4 regions of the Marinagarivorans cellulosilyticus genome follow, and region 3 is predicted to be linked to each of the others. Evidence: predicted binding sites of a transcription regulator. Region 3 holds the regulator's gene; each other region holds the start of a gene.
What was found. The regulator PhoB, encoded in region 3, activates phosphate uptake and scavenging genes when phosphate is short. The targets are predictions, from matches to a motif close to TGTCATAAANNTGTAACA.
Positions count from the first base shown of each region.

Region 1 (4,582 bases), 110 kb from region 3:
GCGAGAGGGCGCTATTAGCTTGGATTGCCCCTCGCGGTATTGTCGCGGCTGCAGTTTCTGCCATATTTGCTTTGCGTTTAGAGGGCGCCGGTGTTCCCGAGGCCGAATTACTCGTCCCCATAACTTTTAGCATTATTATCGGGACTGTTTTACTGCAAAGCTTAACGGCTAGGTTTGTGGCGAAAGCCCTTGGTGTGGCGGAGTCGGCGCCGCGGGGTTACCTTATTATTGGCGCTAATACAGTGGCCAGAACCTTGGCTAAATCGCTTCGTGGCTTGGGGTTTCGCGTGTTACTAACGGATTCGAGTTGGGATAATATTCGGGCTGCGCGGATGGATGGGCTGGATACTTTTTACGGTAACCCTGTGTCTGAGTACGCCGACAGAAAGCTCGAATTGGTGGGTATTGGCCGCTTGTTGTGTTTGTCCCCTCAGCGCGAGCTAAACGTGGTTGCTAGCATGCGGTATCGTTCTGAATTTGGTAAAGACGAGCTTTATACGTTGCGCAGCAGCGCAGAGGCGCAGTCAACAGAAAAGCATAAAATCTCTGCGGATCATCGTGGTAACACCTTATTTAATGCTGATATGACCTACGCCAAGCTGGCGAGCCTATTGAGTAAAGGGGCGGAGATCCGCAAAACGAAACTGACGGATGAGTTTGGTTTTGAAGATTATATTGCGCAGGGCGAAGGGCAAATAACGCCGCTTTATGCGTTAAACTCTAAGGGCCGGTTGTATTTATTTGTGGATGGCGGTGACTTAAAGCCGGAGCCGGGTTGGCAAGTGCTGGGCTTGGTAAGTGCAGATAAAACCGCTGAAAAAGCCGCCGATAAGGCGGCTGATAAAAAAGCAGAGTCGGCTGAAAAATCTGGCTAATTTGATGGGGCTGGGGAGCTGATTTCTCTGTCTCTAAAGCCCATGAGATACAAAATTGCGTCCAAGCCGAGCGTTGATATGGCTTGCTTTGCGCTAGCTTTAACAAGCGGTTTGGCGCGAAAAGCAATGCCTAGCCCCGCGATACTGAGCATAGGAAGGTCGTTGGCACCATCGCCAACGGCAATCACTTGCTCCAGCGAGATATTTTCTTTTTGGGCAAGCTCTTTAAGTAGCTCGGCTTTGCGTTCACCGTTGACGACAGTGCCCACTACGCGGCCTGTAACCTTGCCGTTTTCAATTTCGAGTTCATTGGCAAAAACGTAGTCGATGCCCAATTTCTTTTGCAGGTAGCGGCCAAAATAATTAAAGCCGCCCGATAAAATCGCTGTTTTATAGCCTAGCTTGTTTAAGGTTTTTAGTAGGTGCTCGGCGCCTTCGGTGATGGGGAGGTTGGCGGCGATATCGGCCAGTACGCTTTCGTCTAGCCCTTTTAGCAGCGCCATTCTCCTTGCGAAGCTTTCGTTAAAGTCGATTTGCCCAGTCATGGCTTGCTCTGTAATTTCGGCAACCTGATCGCCGACGCCTTGGGCTTTAGCAAGCTCGTCGATAACCTCAGCTTCGATAAGCGTTGAATCCATATCAAAGCACACTAATCGGCGGGTTCGCCGATACATACTATCGGCCTGAAAGGCGATATCTACATCGAGTCGCGATGCCATTTCGGTAAAGGCGGCTTTAAGGCTGCTTGGCGATAGTGGTTCTCCGCGGGCGGAAAACTCGACGCAGGCTTTAGTATTGCGTTCTTTTTGTGGCGCGTGCGATTCTTCGAACTCGAGTGGAACTCGGCCTGAAAGGCGGCTAATGTTGTCGATGTTCAAGCCTTGTTCGGCCATAATGCCGGTAAGGCAAGACAGTTGCTCAGCAGTAATTTGCCGTGCAAGTAAGGTGACGATATGGCGCTTTTTCCCGTGGTGACTTACCCATTCGGCGTAACTCTCAAGGGTGATTGGCTGAAATTTCACCTGCATGTCAAGATCGTGCATGGCATAGAGAATTTCTTTGACGGCAGGCGAGGAGTCCTGCTCTGCAGAGAATTCAACTAAAAGGCCAAGTGAAAGTGTGTCGTGTATGACGGCCTGTCCAATATCTAAAATGTTGGCACTATGGCGAGCTAAAATGCCTGTAACCGCTGATGTAACTGCAGGGCGGTCGCTACCGGCTATTGTAATCAGAATAAGTTCGTGCACGATTTTTACTACCAGAATCAAAGTAAGGCGGCATTATACAGGTCACTAATGTGCGATGCCGCAAAAATCCCCTTCGAGGATATTATGGGAATTAAAATTCACGGGCGGTATTTGCCGCCTTTATTTTGTGTGGCAATTGGTGCCGCAATAACTTTGCTGTTGGCCGCTGCCTTGTGGTGGTATCAAGGAGCTAAAGCACACCAACATTGGAGCGCTATTTATGGCGAAAATCTCGCATCAATGGCCGCCAAATCGGCTATTGATGCAACTTTAAATCACGACTTGGTGAGTTTGCAGGTTGTGCTGCAGGATGTGGCTCAAAGCCCTTATGTGATATTTGCGACCATTCATGATGTGGAAAACAATTTGCTTGTCCAGTCTGGCGATGCTGTGTCGCCTCACCAAATGGCTAGCGTGCTGTCCTATTCGGCCCCCATTGGCTTTCAGCAAAATGTAGCGGGTTACATTACAGTGCATATGAGGGCGCCTCTAGTGGGTGGGCTTATTGTGACGATCCTTATTATTGTGTCGGGTTTGTTGTGTATTGTTGCGGTGATGTCTATTTGGGAGGTGCGCGAATCAGTTTTTGAATACGAGCCTAATAGCAAAAAAATACCAGAGGAGCCGGATGATGATTGGCAGGAGGAAGGCGATGTATCGGCTTTGGATGAAGATCCAGCAGCAGACGCTTTTGTTGTGCGGGCTACAGCGCAAGCGGTTTTAGAGATTCACGATTATTCGCGGCTTATGCAAACTTTAAGTGCGGATTTGGCCTGCCAAATAAAGCACCAACTTTGCGAAACGGCAGAGCTGGCTTTGAGTTTATATGGAGGCCAGTGGGCACGAGCGCCGGAGCTTGCGAGCCAAGACGGCGCGCTAGTGGCGCTGTTTCCCAGTGCGCAATCGGAAGATGACGCCCTTCGCACGGCGGCTTTTTTCTCGGCGGTAGTAAAGGCGGCATTTGTTCCCGCTTGTGTGAAGGCTTCGGTCGATTCTATGATTGGCTTGCAAGACGAATTTAATGATTTAACGTCCCGGCCGGCCTCACCATTTGCGATGTATTTTTCGAGTGATGAGCACCGCCAGGCGTTGGCGAGACGTTTAAATATGGTGCCTTTGGATGGGCATTGGTGGCAATTAGAAAGCTTTGATATCGCTTACCAAAAGCTACTGGATAAGCAAGTTGAGCAACTGTTACTTAAGTAGCTTTAGTCGTAACTCTTCAGCAGCCTGTGAAATTGCGTGCTAATTGATCCTTTTCTCGGCCGCTCAAGCCATCCGTAGGGGCTATGCACGCGCTCCCTGAGCGTGAATGCCTAGAAAACAATCAATCAGCCCTCCGGGTGAGCACTACTTTTTATGGCTAAATGGTTACCTTTAGTCTTTGATTGCTGTCATCTAATGGTCAAATCTGCCGGTTACCCTTTAGGCTTCTTAAGCGGCTGTGGGTAAAAGGCAGTGTTAGATGTAGAGCAAACGGTAAATTCCCGATTTCCTTTATTCTTAGCGAATAAGCCTTCTGTCGTGCGCAAGTCGGCGCTGCGATTATTAAAAAGGATGGCCTACCAGAATAGCGTTAATGATTTTTTAGCTTCCAATATTGATAAGGGCGGTTTTGAATTTATTGATGCTGTTTTTGACTACTTCGATTTTAGTTACAGTGTATCGGCGCGTGATAAGGCTAATATTCCTGCCGAAGGGCGCGTGGTGATTGTTGCCAACCACCCCATTGGCACGCTGGATGGCTTAGCTTTGCTCAAATTGATAGGGGAGGTGAGGTCGGATGTAAAGGTCTTGGCTAATGATGTGTTAGCCAGCATTGATGCTCTAGCTGAATTAATTATCCCGCTAGATAATATGGCCGGTGGTAGTGCTCTTCTGTCGTATAAAAACGTACAAGCCGCATTATCCCAAGAGCAGGCAGTCATTGTTTTTCCTTCGGGTGAAGTGAGCCGGGCGCGACCTTCTGGGGTGAAAGATGGTGCTTGGAAGTCTGGCTTTTTACACTTTTCGCGCAAAGCGTGTGCGCCTATTTTACCGGTTTATATTGGCGCCAAAAATTCATTATTGTTCTACAGTGCTTCGATGCTATTTAAGCCATTTGGCACAGCATTGCTACCGCGCGAAATGTTTAACAAGCGCTCGCAAACCATTAAATTTAAAGTGGGCGCACTTATATCGCCTGCCGCGTTGTCGACAGATAAATTACGCGATAAAGCTTTAGTTAAGCGCTTGCGTAAATATATTTATAACGTTGGAAAAAATAAGTCCACCCCTTTTCAGACGCTAAAAACCATTGCTCACCCTGAGTCACGAGAGTGCCTGCAAAATGAATTAAAAGCCTGTGAACTGCTAGGTGAAACACGCGACGGAAACCGTATTTACTTGGTCGACTACCGGCCTAATTCTGCTGTTATGCGCGAAATTGGGCGCCTTAGGGAAGTCGCTTTTCGGCGCGTA
Region 1 is NZ_AP023086.1:3,190,817-3,195,398, forward strand. Features, by position in the region: gene MARGE09_RS12800 (cation:proton antiporter) at 1-875, shown strand, start outside; gene serB (phosphoserine phosphatase SerB) at 872-2,122, opposite strand; gene MARGE09_RS12810 (hypothetical protein) at 2,207-3,328, shown strand; gene olsF (bifunctional ornithine lipid synthase OlsF) at 3,581-4,582, shown strand, end outside.
Region 1: a site for PhoB is predicted at 3,515-3,532, ahead of olsF (bifunctional ornithine lipid synthase OlsF). Genes of this name have one in related genera too.

Region 2 (4,582 bases), 1.6 Mb from region 3:
AAAGCCCTATAGAATCGGTTATTAAATACGAAGGCTTTGATGTTAGTGAGTACTCGCTTGATTATCAGGGGCATGATGTTGCGTACAAAGAAACAGAGGGTGGGTTTGGTAACTGCCTACAAGGCGGGGACCCCGTTTGTGCAATGACGCCAAACGGCGACTATTTGGTGTTTCCAAATATTTGCTCGGTTATGCAAGTTAAGGCAATAGAGCTTTCCGCCTCGCAATGTTCGCTGTGAGCTAATGCTGTTGATTAGTCGTCATAGAAAGGCCAGAGTATATATGGGGTCTCATTCCCGCCAACCATAATATGGTCGTCTCTAAAAATAGTGATTATTTTTGTGAGAGCGTTACACTTAAATACTCGGCGTAACCATCAGCCCCGAGATGGTCTTTGTTGCCCAGAATGGTTTTTATGCAATGCAGAAGTGCTTGCCTGTCCTTACGCTCTCAAAAAATTACGATGAAGATGGGGTGCGCACTCAAATTTCTGCCGAGACGGCTGCTCCAAAAAATTTATTACCACGTATTTGTTGTAAAAATCCGAGCAGCCGCGAGTCTAATGCGTGTGGGCTATTGGCTGGTTATGCTTTGTAATATCATGGGCATCTCTAAAAATGCACTTTTTCCGTGATAGCTGCGTCAGCTCCGTCCTCGAGTCCTCATTTACACCACGTAAACTGCGGCTCTCCGGGCGGTGCTTCTTTGCTCGCACAAAAAAATTACTATTTTTAGAGGTGCCCTCATGTTAGTAAGGTGTATTTTAGGGGAGGTACAATGGCTTGGGCGGAACAGCATAAAATTCAGTCGCGCGAACGTATTGTTGATAGCGCGGCGCAGCTATTTACCCAGAAAGGTTTTGACTCGGTATCAATTGATGAGGTAATGCAGCTTGCGGGTTTAACACGCGGTGCTTTTTATGCTCACTTTAAAAACAAAGCGCAGCTATATCAATGTGCGATTATTGCAGGGGCTAAGCAGGCCAAAGTTGTGCTGGAAAAAGCTGATAATTTTGATGCGCCGAGCATGGCTGAGCACTACTTACGCATTGGTGATGTTAATAACCCTTCAAGTTTTTGCCCGCTCGCTTTTTTTGTAACAGATATGACCCAGCGCAATAGTGAAATTCGCAGTACTTATACGCAAGCGCTTAAAGGCTATATTGAAATATTAGAAAGCATGTCGCTGTCCCCGAATAAAGCAAGGCAAGCTTCGGTGATGATGATTGGTGGTTTGGCTTTGTCGCGAGCAATTACCGATGAGGTATTACGTGAGGAATTATTGCAATCGTGCTTAGAGGCCGTTCGTTTATTGGTTGACGGTTAGGTATTGCAATCCCTTGGGCGTGCTTTTTAAACTTAAGGGCGTGTCTAAAAATGCATTTTTTCCGCTTAACCATCCACGGATGAAGGATATGCAGAAAGTTGCCTGGAGCCACTGCTGTCCTTGTTCTCGCAAAAAAACGACTATTTTTAGAGGTGGCCTAATGGTGCTTTTGTGATTGTTATGTCATAAATTTGCTATATAGCGCAGCCAGCCACAGTAGGGTAATAAAACTAAGTGCAATAACCACCGCCGCCGAACCGATATCTTTGGCGCGGCCAATCATTATGTCGTTATTTAGGGTAATGCGGTCGGCTAGTGTTTCTATTGCAGAGTTTAAAAGCTCGGTCAGTAACAAAATACACAGTGCTGCAACCATTACGCTCCAGTGTGCTAAAGACTGCGCTAAAAAAAATGTGGTCGGGAAAAGGACCATTGTGAGTATGGCTTCCTGCCTAAAAGCCGATTCAAAGCGCCAAGCAAATTGTAGCCCCCGCAAGCTGCATAAAGTTGCATTAAAAATACGCTTAATGCCGGTGCCGTTAGGTTTATTGTATTCTTTGGCCATGGTCATCCTATTTAAACAATCGTGTGTTAAGAGGCTTGGCTTTGCTCGCCTAGGGCTGCTGGGTAAGCATTTCAGTCGGCGGGCATTGGCTATTAATAATACTTTGCTCGTCTTTTTTAAGCGAGGTTTCTATCGTAAAAACTGGTGGCAAGCTATGGCTGTAATATCGGGCGAAAGTTGTTGCATTAAGGCGCCGATGGAGGCTGGTTTGCGCGGGTTTTGTCGTTGGCGGAGCCTATATTTGGGGTGTGGCCAGTGCCCCTTGGGCTTATCGGTTGCGGGTAAAAAGCGCAGTGCATCACTATTGAGAATGCCGGTTGGCTTGATCTTGGTAAAAATGTTTTGATTGTGGTGTTTTTTTGCTCAAAGTAATAGGCAGTTACTATTATTGGCTCGCTCTGGTTGTAACAAAACCGTAATATACGCACCTTTTGTGATCCAACTGGTAACGGTGATATACCAAATACCATAGGTGCCTAATATGAATAGTTCTGACAATACCTCATCCCAACCCGCGCTAACGCCAGCCGAGCCGGCATTGAATGACATCAATATCGGCCATAAGTCACGCTTGGGCCTGTCCTTTGCGTTTATGGTGCTGGTACTGGGTATTACCTATATGGTTATGCCCAGTACGCTGCACCCACAGCTACTGATATTTGCATCTTTAGTGGGTGCTTATATGGCGCTGAATATTGGCGCTAACGATGTTGCAAACAATGTAGGCCCAGCGGTGGGCTCCGGCGCGCTTACGCTTGGCGCGGCTATTGTACTGGCGGCCATTGGCGAGGCGGCGGGCGCATTAATTGCCGGCGGCAATGTGGTTGGTACGATTAAGTCTGGCATTATCAACCCCGAGCTAGTGCACGATGCGCAAACTTTTGTTTGGTTGATGGCGGGTGCTTTGGCCGCAGGTGCAATTTGGCTAAACTTTGCGACCTGGATGGGAGCACCCGTATCTACAACGCACTCTATTGTTGGGGGCATTTTAGGTGCAGGCATTGCTGCGGGCGGCTTTGCTATAGCCAACTGGGGCAAAATGGGCGCTATAGCCGCCAGCTGGGTGATCTCGCCGGTTATGGGTGGTGTTATTGCTGCAACTTTATTAATGTTTATTAAGCGCGCGATATTGTATCAAGACGATGTAAAAACAGCGGCGCAGCGCTACGTGCCTTGGCTGGTTGGTTTGATGGCATGGGCATTTACCAGCTACCTGTTGACTAAAGGCCTAAAGAAAATATGGCACCCCAGCGCACCCGAGGCGTTTGGCTGGGGTTTGGTGGTGGCTATAATCGCTTATTTTCTCACACGCAAACGCTTACTCAGCATTGGCGATCGCATCGAAAGCAGCATTGCGGGTGTCAATAAACTTTTTACGATTCCACTGATTTTTGCTGCAGGCTTGTTAAGTTTTGCACACGGCGCCAACGATGTTGCTAATGCCATTGGGCCATTGGCGGCTATTACCGAAGCGTTATCGTCGGGTGAAGTAGCGGGTAAGGCACCGATTCCATTGTGGGTAATGCTGATTGGCGCGGCAGGCTTGGCGGTAGGTTTAGCGCTATTTGGCCCTAAGCTTATTCGTACTGTAGGTGGCGAAATTACCGAGCTTGATAAATCCCGCGCTTACTGCATTGCTATGGCGGCGGCCATTACCGTGATTATTGCATCGCAGCTAGGTTTGCCGGTTAGCTCAACCCATATTGCTTTGGGCGGTGTTTTTGGTGTTGGCTTTTTACGCGAGTACTTAAAAACGCGCTATGCCAGTAAATTGCACCAAGCACTGGACGATCACACGGGTGAGGCGCGTGTGCAAATTGAAGAATATTTAAAGCAATTCCAGTCGGCCAGCGTTGAGGATATGCGCGCGATGCTTAAAAAATCTAGCGTGCAAACAGCCACATTGCCTATTACCGAAAAAGAGCGCAAGCGCTTGAAAAAAGTATACCGCCAAGAACTGGTAAAACGCCGCCACCTTTATAAAATTGCTGCCGCCTGGGTTATTACCGTGCCGGCTTCTGCATTACTTGGTGCGATGATGTTTTTTATGTTGCGCGGTATGTTAATGCCTGTGGCTTAAATACCTAGCTCTATTCCGGCAATAAAGCCCTAGCGTATTTGCGCTGGGGCTTTTTTGCTTATGGCTTGCATTTTTACGTGATTCGCAGCCGGCGCTGTTGTAGTTGCCTGTATTAGAAAGGGCAATATCGCGGGGTGTACACCCCGCAGCTATCGTAGTGGCATCATGCGCAATTGCTTACGTAGTTGCTGCGATACCGAAAGCAGGTTGCGCAGGGCATCTTGCTCGGCTGCATTGATCCTGTAAACTACTTCGTCGAGACTAAATGCTCTTTTTTATCAGTAGATGTCCAATGACTTTATCAATGTGCCTTAGGTTGTTTTTTCTTGTCCTATTGATTATGGGGGTAAGTGCTTGTACCTATCTAAAATATGCTGCGGTTCAAAAGCACTATGCGCGTATTCAGAATATAGACCCTAGTCAAGTAAATCTTAAGCATATGCTAGATCGAGATACCTATTTCGTTTATGGAAAGATAATCAGTGAAAATGGCTTATATGCCAATACCGAGATGGCTGTTGCCGCGTATTCTGATAAATTTAAAAAACGCGAGCGTGTCGATACGATGTTTTTACGCGGGACGGGCACCCACTACGGGCTTAATCTACCGG
Region 2 is NZ_AP023086.1:1,487,580-1,492,161, forward strand. Features, by position in the region: gene MARGE09_RS05990 (hypothetical protein) at 1-239, shown strand, start outside; gene MARGE09_RS05995 (TetR/AcrR family transcriptional regulator) at 778-1,326, shown strand; gene MARGE09_RS06000 (diacylglycerol kinase) at 1,505-1,891, opposite strand; gene MARGE09_RS06005 (inorganic phosphate transporter) at 2,373-3,971, shown strand; gene MARGE09_RS06010 (lipase family alpha/beta hydrolase) at 4,264-4,582, shown strand, end outside.
Region 2: a site for PhoB is predicted at 2,295-2,312, ahead of MARGE09_RS06005 (inorganic phosphate transporter). Genes of this name have one in related genera too.

Region 3 (4,582 bases):
ATTGCGCCCAGCCCGCGCAGCAACATGTTTAATGGCGAAACTGCCAAAGCCTATCAAGCTAACCTTTTCTCCTCTGGCCAAAGCGTTGGTTATTTGCTCAATAAAGCTCGCAACGCATTCGCTGGCTTGGCGTGATGTTAGGCCTGCATTTTCAGCAACTAAGGCCACCAACTCTGTTTTTAGCATGGGGAAATATCCTCTTTTCGGGAAATTAAGCGGGAATTATCAACAACAGGCTAATTGCCAACTCGACTATTAGCAAGGTAAAGGCATATGCACCGTGCGTGAACGCGCCAGATTAATACCCTCGCACCACTCAATACACCAAGATGTGCAATGGCTTTAGCATTCGCGAGCTGTTGCGGGCTATAATCGCTCTTTTCGCTATACCATTCACAATGATAAAGACGCGCTTACACATGATAAAAACACATATCGCCATGGCAGCTGCGCGCGTCAAAGTTCCGCCCTTACTGGCGCACCCTGCCCTTAAGGCCAGCATTCAATTGATGCGCTTAGACCGCCCTATTGGTATCTATTTAGTCCTGTGGCCAACACTGTGGGCACTGTGGATTGCCTCTGAAGGCGTACCCCGTTGGCCAGAGCTGTTTATTTTCGTTTTGGGCGCAGTCGTTATGCGCTCGGCCGGCTGTGTGATTAACGACTATGCCGATAAAGCGATAGACGGTCACGTGCAGCGCACCAAGAACCGCCCGCTCGCCACAGGGGAGCTAGACCCTCGCTTCGCACTTTACCTTTTTGTAGGCTTGCTGTTTATTGCACTATGTCTAGTGCTGATGACAAATACCACAACGGTAATCACCGGGCTCGGCGCGGTTGCACTGACGACTATTTACCCCTACATGAAGCGCCACACCTATTTACCACAAGTGGTTTTGGGCGCTGCTTTTGCTTGGGCCATCCCCATGGCTTTCGCTGCCGTGACAGAAAACTTGCCCAAACCTATGTGGACGCTCTACATCGCTGTGCTACTTTGGACAATTATTTACGATACTTTTTACGCCATGGTCGATCGAGAGGATGATCTCAAAATTGGGGTTAAGTCCACCGCCATTCTCTTTGCTGAAAACGACCGCCTCATCACCGCTGCACTTCAAGCTTTTACCTTGATTATTCTGCTCACTGTGGGCAGCAGCTTTAGCTTGCACTGGCCCTACTACCTAAGCTTGATGGGCACTGCGGGGCTATTTGGTTATCAGCAATTTTTAATTCGCGGGCGTAAACCTGCCCGCTGTTTCGAAGCTTTTCTCAACAACAACTGGGTTGGAATGCTGATTTTTATCGGCATTGTTTTGAGTTATAGCGTCGCTCCCAACTAAAGTGCTCGTGGCCAATATGCACGCAAAATGGTCGTTTACGGTGCTCAGTGGCAACAGTAATCTGGGCGCTGTCATAAAACAGCAACAAAAGATTTATTTAATCTTCACCTTAATTGAAAACCTAACAGCAGTTACAGGTGGTTAAAAATGGTATCAAAAACGATTTTGATCGTTGACGACGAAGCTCCAATCCGCGACATGTTGCGAGTGGCTTTAGAAATGGCAGAGTACAGTTGCCTAGAGGCGGGCGACGCGCAAAGTGCACACGCGATCATTGTGGATCAAAAACCCGACCTTATTATTCTAGATTGGATGATGCCCGGCACTAGCGGCATGGAGCTAGCTCGCCGCCTAAAACGCGACCAGCTGACCTCTGAAACACCCATTATCATGCTTACCGCCAAAGGCGAAGAAGACAACAAAATTCAGGGCTTGGAAGCCGGCGCCGATGATTACATCACCAAGCCCTTCTCTCCGAGAGAGCTTGTGGCACGCCTGAAGGCCGTTTTGCGCCGCACCGACTCATTATCGACTGGCGACCCCATAGTGGTAGACGCGTTGCGCCTAGACCCTTCTAGCCACCGCGTCACCATTGGCGAGACCCCCGTGCAAATGGGGCCAACCGAATACCGCTTACTGGAATTCTTTTTAACTCACCAAGAGCGCGTTTACACCCGCAACCAACTGCTAGACCATGTATGGGGGGGGAATGTGTATGTTGAAGAGCGCACAGTTGATGTCCACATTCGACGCCTTCGCAAGGCTTTAACACTTGAAGGGCACGACCGTTTTATTCAAACTGTGCGCGGCGCTGGCTACCGCTTTTCGCCCAAGATATCAGCCTAAGCAACAAAAAAATGATAGGTACCTATGTTACGTAGAGGGTTAAAAGCCGAATTTCGGTGGTTTTGTATTTGGCTTTGTGTTTTTTCGCTTATGGGTTTTTTGACAGGTCACACTGTAATGGCCCTGCTAGCGTTTAGCTTTGGCTACATTGCCTGGCAGTTTACCCGCTTGTATCAACTAGAAGCTTGGGTTAATCAAGCGCGGCGCAACGAACCGCCCAATGAAGAACTCCAAGGTGCATGGGCAGATATCGCTGACGATGTGCAGCTGATGTACAACCGCCACGAAAAAGAAAAACTGCGTTTAGAGGCAGTGGTACACCGCGTACAAGAAATGACAACCGCCCTCAATGATGGCGTTATTCTTGTTGACGGGCGCGGTAATATTGAATGGTGGAATCGCGCTGCCGGCGAGTTATTTAACTTTCAAGCAATCGATTTAGGGCAAAAAATAACCAACCTTATTCGGTTCCCCAAATTTACCCGCTACTACGAAACTGGCGACTTTAGCGAGCCTCTTGATCATACTTTAACGCAAAAAAATTCTATGGAAGTGGAGTTTCTGGTACATAAATTTGGCCAGAACGAGCGCTTAATTGTAGTGCGCGATATTTCGCGCTTAAGTAAACTGGAGCAAATGCGTAAAGATTTTGTTGCTAACGTTTCCCACGAATTGCGCACCCCTTTAACCGTGCTTCGCGGCTACCTAGAAACACTAGAAGATGCCGACAACATTCCGCCGGTGTGGAACAAAGCCCTTTCCCATATGCAAAGCCAAGCGGGGCGAATGACCTCGCTTATTAACGACCTCATCACCTTAAGCCGGCTTGAAACCGATGAAAAAGAGCACGGCCAAGAGGTTGTATCACTAGTCACACTTGCGGATATGGTCGCTGAAGACGCAAGACAGATAAGCACAGAAAGTAAACACTTGATTAGCGTTAACGGGCCAAAAGAAGCCTTTATTTATGGCCGAGAGCAAGAGCTACGCAGCGCAATATCCAACCTTGTGTTTAATGCCATAAACTACACACCTAGCGAGGGCATTATTCTTATAGATATTGCACAAGGCCCCGATGGCACCACCGTGAGCGTCAGCGATAACGGCGATGGCATAGACCCTAAACACATCCCCCGCTTAACCGAGCGTTTTTATCGTGTGGACCCGGGTCGCTCGGTAAACTCTGGTGGCACAGGGCTTGGGCTTGCCATCGTAAAACACGTACTACTTCGCCATAACGCAGAGCTTACTATTAAAAGTACGCCTGGCCGCGGTAGCGAATTTATTTGTTATTTCCCACCTGCGCGCTCCGCTGCCAAACCGTTAAAACATAGCGCATAGCACGCCACTGCGTACCCTTAATGAAAAAAATAAAAACGATTATCTTTTTGGTCTTCGTGTTGTGCGCTGTTTTTGCAATAAACACTGGGTTATTTCAAGGTCAACTTAATCGCTTTGGCATTATGCCACGCGAACTAAACGGCTTAGCCGGTATTGTCTTCAGCCCTTTTTTACACGGGAGTGTTAGCCATTTATTAAATAATATTGTTGGCTTAAGCATTTTTGCGCTGATTACCATGGCGCACGGTATACGCTACTTTTGGCGTGTGAGTTTTTTAATTATTGTGCTTGGTGGATTTGGAGTTTGGCTGTTTGGCCGCAACAATATTCACATTGGCGCAAGCGGCTGGATTTTTGGATTATGGGCGTTAGGCATTGCTAACGCTTGGTATAATCGCAGCCTAAAGACCTTCCTTATCGCCATTGTAGTTATCCTATTGTGGGGCGGTATGATTCTAGGCGTATTACCTTCGCAACCACAGATATCCTTTGAAGCGCACTTGTTCGGAGCGCTAGCCGGCGTTTTAATCGCCGCCAAACTGCCAAGGCAGTGGCGACGTAAATAAACGTTACCTAAGCTTCATCACCCCCAAGCTCTTCAAATTCATCGCTGTCTTTCTTTTTACCTAATCGTTCTGTAGAAAAAGCCCGCAACTCTGCCGATAACTTTGTTATACGTTTAACGATCGTGATATCAAAATCAATGGACTTTTCAACGGCTGAGGTTAACTTGTCAGCCGCGCTTTCCAACACATCAGCAACGCGGCCCAATTGATCACCTTGGCCATTCGCTAAGTGGCCAGTATCAATCTTAATGCCTTGATCGCCAACAACGGATTCTAAGGCACCAAATTTATTCGCTATAAGCTCAAGAGGTTCAAGCCATGCAGGTGCCTCTCCCACCGCCTTTTGTGAAGACTGGCTAATAGCCGCGCCAGATTGCTCAATAGCCGACGCAATGGCATTGAGCGCTTGCTGGGGCGGCTCTTGCAATTCTATACGCAAAGGGTCCGATGATAATTGCCCTTGTAAACTGTGCAACTGCTGACCGATAG
Region 3 is NZ_AP023086.1:3,084,595-3,089,176, reverse strand. Features, by position in the region: gene MARGE09_RS12375 (HU family DNA-binding protein) at 1-186, opposite strand, end outside; gene ubiA (4-hydroxybenzoate octaprenyltransferase) at 441-1,340, shown strand; gene phoB (phosphate regulon transcriptional regulator PhoB) at 1,488-2,186, shown strand; gene phoR (phosphate regulon sensor histidine kinase PhoR) at 2,211-3,527, shown strand; gene MARGE09_RS12355 (rhomboid family intramembrane serine protease) at 3,548-4,093, shown strand; gene MARGE09_RS12350 (DNA repair ATPase) at 4,101-4,582, opposite strand, start outside.

Region 4 (4,582 bases), 1.1 Mb from region 3:
CAGATAAAGTGTATTGTTTAAAAAGCGTTTTTTTTGACGGCAAAGAAAGCGCATTATTTACCTCCAAAAGCGAGAGTGTCGATTAAGCGATGAATCAGTTTATTTGCTGAGTAATTGTCGGCATCGATGGATTGCCATAAGGCCTCGAATTCTTCTTGGTTGGCGGGGCTAGGTTTTTGCCCTGTCGCGTAAGTGAAGAATATCTTTGCTAAATTCTGTTTAAATGCGTCCGAGTTTGCCGCTTGTTGGGCCCAGTCTTTTAAATCGACAACAGGCTGGCCAAATAGATAGCTGTCGCTTTCCCATTGGGTGCCCTCAGGGTAATAGCTGCCGTAGGGGTTGCCGCCAAATAACGGGTTCGATGCGTAGTCTTCGATACCGGCATAAGCTGAAAAGGCATAGGCTAGTGGGTCGAGTGTGCTATGGCAGGCGGCGCACTGGGGAGCATCAACGCCTTTGTTGTCAACATCCCTTGGTTCTCCTTCGACAGGCATTAAGCCTTCGCTTTTGGCGATATCTAAGCCCAAATATGCGCGGTAAGCCTGTGAGGCCGTGTTGCGCGGTAGCTCGGCAAACATCGTGAAATAAGCGAGAAACCATTGTGTCGAAATCATGCCTACGCGCTTTTCTGTAATAAGTGGCTGGCCTGATCCTAAATTAAGTACGCCAGTCTCGGGGTCGACTACAGGTCGTTCGCGAGGAATAACTGCAGTAATTAGGTTGCCATCGGTATCGACATGATAGTTGGCCAGCAGTAAATCACGGGCATCGTTGTCGTTAGTGAGTGCGTGGCTAAATAGCCTGTAATCCCATTGGTAATCTGCTATGCCTAGCACCCCGTCGAGCCCTAGTTCGTACAGCGGTCTTATGCGTTTGTCGGCAAGCCGGTGTAAGGCTTCATGTTTCCAGTAGTCGCTATTTAGGCATTGTCTGAGCTGGGCGTGAACAGCTTCCGCTTTATTGTTCGCGGCTAAAAAGTTTCTTTTTTGTTCATAGCGTGCTGAATGCCCGCAAAATAACAGCATGACTTTGTTAAGTGCGTAGCTAGGATCCCATTGCAGGTTGTTATTTATCGGTTGGCTATTGCTATCGGCATCGGCGGGGTGAGTCCCTTGGGATATTTCTGTGTTATTCAGCTCACCATCGCCATCGCTATCCAAGGTATTTGCGGTAGTAAGAGCCTCGGGTAGAAGGTTTGTGAATGTACTGGGGCTATAGTCGGGGTTTGCATGCAAAATACTTTTTATCGATTCGCCGTAAACATTCAATATAGGTGGCTCGGAATGACACTGAGTGCAAGTGATCAGCGTGTTACAGGTTGCCGCGTCTTTGAAAACATCACAAAAAATGGATGGTGCTTCAGGTCTTGCATGGCTTTGCATAGCTAAGCCTAGTGCGCCAACTGGAATGGCGAGTTTAAGATAGTCAATCAGTGTCATTTGCTGTCTATATCCTTTAGGTTAAGGGAAGGGCGCTAATCTTCGAACAATGTCGGCAGCACCGGCTAGGTGTTGTTTATGTTAACGTGACTAATCAGCCATCTACGGCTTTGTGCTCCTCGACTTTGCACGCGCGCTCAGCGCGTGAATGCCTAAAAACAATCAATCAGGCCCGCTCCGAGTGAGCAATAATTTTTTATGGCTGAATAGTTACATGTTAATAATGTGGAGCGCTTTTGTTGGCCGTTTTTTTGGGGATTGGTTCCGTGGTGTGCGAAAACTGATGATATTTATTGTGATATTGCTAGCGCCACTGCGAAGTTTTAAGGCTTCGCTTTTCGACGGGGGATGTGTGGGGTTGGTATGGAGGGACGCATCACACTGGTGTGATGCGCTTTAGGCTTTAAGCCGCTTGTATTTGGCTAGTCGTGGTCTGGGCGCTGTGGTTGCTGGGTAATTCAACTTGTGCCCAAAGGGTGTCAGCTAATATTTGGGTGTCTTTTTTATTTGAATATTGAAGCCAGTCTACAATAGCTTTGGCTACATCGGGGTACACAACGCGCTTGCCTTTAAAGCCCGTTAGCCATTGTCTTACGGCTTTGGTGTCTAACGAATCCATTGTCATTGCTAATTGCAGCTCTTCAAGTGCGCGCGCGTTCGAGAGTTGCTCCATTTGCCCATGCAGTGGTTTGACCAGTAATTTTTTGCCCAGCTGAATGGCTTCGCTGGCTAATTCAAAGCCTGCATTGCAGATAACGCCACTGGCGGTAGATAAATCAACTTGAAAGCCTTCACGTGAAAGCGGCTTAAGCTGGATGTGGCCATGGCTTTGGTAGCGTGCATAAGGCCCGTAGATAACAAATAAGTGATCTTTGAATGGTTCTAATAATTGGATGACATCCTCGTGTGATTCAAACCCTAAATACACAACGATTTTTTTAGCATCAACGGGCAGGTGCGTTTCGTGTATTTCAGCAATGGGCGGTAAAATGGCGTGCCCGAAGTGGTGCCAGTGTAGGCCAAGGTGAATATCTGCTGGGGCAAAATGCTTCATTATTGCGCGTGAAACTAAATTGTCGCCGCGGCGAGGCACATCGTTAAAAAAAGCATATTGATGCCCTACACCAATGCAGGTTTTTTTCTGTTTGCGTGCCGCCCAAGCTGTGATGGGTTCAAAGTCTGTGAGTACAAAATCATATTCAGACAAATCAAGGTTTTTGATGTCGGCAAATAATGTTTTTAAGCTGTTACTGTGAATGGTTTTGGTGATATTAAGCTTGCCTGATTCATGAATAAAGGTGAGGCCTTTATAGCATTGCCAGTTGCCAAATATGTCCATGTCAAAAAAGTTTTCGCGCGGGCGGCCGGAAAACAAATAGTCGACTTCAATGCCGGCCTGATTAAATCGTTCAGCTAAGGCACGGGCGCGGGTGATATGGCCATTACCTGTTGCCTGCACGCCATAAAGAATTTTCATAAGTTATACCAAGCCGCTAATGAGTAAAAGGCACAAAGAACTGCCAAGTGTTGCGCCTGCTAGTGTGTCGGTTGGAAAGTGAACGCCAAGCATAACGCGCGCTACGCCCACCAATACAGCCCAAGGAAATAAAACCCAAGCCATTACAGGAAATGCCGAGCTAACCGCTACGGCCACCAAAAAAGCGGCTGATGTGTGACCCGAAGGAAAGCTAAATTTGTCGGACGGTTTAATTACGCTTTTATAGCCTGGTATGGCTTCTGGTGGCCGGTTGCGTTTAAATAAATTTTTAAAAATAAAGTACAAGGTGCGCTCTAATACAAAGCCCAGGGCCAGCAGTTTTACTAGCTCCCAGTGTTCGGCAAGCATAAAGCTTAGCCCAGCAAGTACGTAAAAAGGCCCGTTTGCGGTATAAGAAATGCCACGGCTTAGCCATACTGCAAATTGATGGTGTTTGCGGCGCAGGCACCAGCTAAATGTTTGTACATCGAGGTTGTGTATGTTTTGAAGTAAGCGCATAACGGAACCCTCTTTGTGGTATTTGCCCTTCATCTAACTCAGATTATGTGAGAATTGTTGCAAGGCTATGCACTTTTTGTGGCGATTTTGTGACAGTTAAATAGGAAATGCTGAAAGCTTGGGTTTACACGCCAAGATGATTATTTGGCTACGGGATTTTTTTGAATTACGCGAATAGCAGGCATAAAAAAGCCTGCTTAACATCGCGCTAAGCAGGCTTTTTATTAATCTTCCCTTCCTGTTGGGATTGCTGTCCATTTCGGCTTCCGGCCGGTCTCCGTGTCTATCGTCCGTGTAACTTCTAATCCTGCCAATACTTGGCATCAACTCATTATTGCGAGCATCTTGCTCGGCATCCGTTATTCCTATCCCTCCTGTGATGCTACATCCTATAGCTAATCCAAATTTCCTGCCGCTCCAGTGCGGTTGCTCTACCTGAGCGATTCCCTGAGTTGTTATCCAATTCCTGTGGCTTCATGCCGTTGCGTCCTTGTGGGGGCATTATGTCGAAAAGGTCGCTGCGCTTAAAGTCGTGTTAACCACTAGGTGTTGTAGGATATATCGCACAAATGTGTGTGGGGTGTAGCGGGGGGGGAGCAAAAGCGCGCAGCTAAGCCTGCGCGCTTAACTTTAGAGGGTGGTGTTAATGGGGGTGTTGTCGAGCAGTGCGGCATTGCCTTGCAGTGTTAATCGTCCTTCGCAAAACCAGCCGGCGGCTTGTGGGTAGATACGGTGCTCCTGCTCTAAAACCCGAGCGGCTAGCGTGTCTTCTGTGTCGCTCTCTAAAATAGGGACGCGAGCTTGCAGCACAGCGGGGCCGCCGTCGAGTTCGGCGGTCACGAAGTGTACGGTAACGCCATGTTCACTATCACCGGCTTCCAATGCGCGCTTATGGGTATGAAGGCCTGGGTACTTAGGCAGTAAAGATGGGTGAATGTTGAGCATGCGCCCTAAGTAGCGGCCGGTAAACGTGGGCGTGAGTATGCGCATAAAACCCGCGAGGATGACCAGTTCTGGCTCAAAGTTATCAATGTGCTGCGCTAGCGCAGCGTCAAAGGTTTCTCGGCTATCGAAATTTCGGTGATCTAGCGTGATTGCTTCTATACCGTGATTGCGTGCGCGCTCTAAGCCTTTAACATCTGGGCGA
Region 4 is NZ_AP023086.1:4,229,200-4,233,781, reverse strand. Features, by position in the region: gene MARGE09_RS17380 (hypothetical protein) at 1-54, opposite strand, end outside; gene MARGE09_RS17375 (DUF1585 domain-containing protein) at 54-1,439, opposite strand; gene MARGE09_RS17370 (MJ1255/VC2487 family glycosyltransferase) at 1,843-2,916, opposite strand; gene MARGE09_RS17365 (phosphatase PAP2 family protein) at 2,920-3,435, opposite strand; gene purN (phosphoribosylglycinamide formyltransferase) at 4,066-4,582, opposite strand, start outside.
Region 4: a site for PhoB is predicted at 3,513-3,530, ahead of MARGE09_RS17365 (phosphatase PAP2 family protein). Genes of this name have one in related genera too.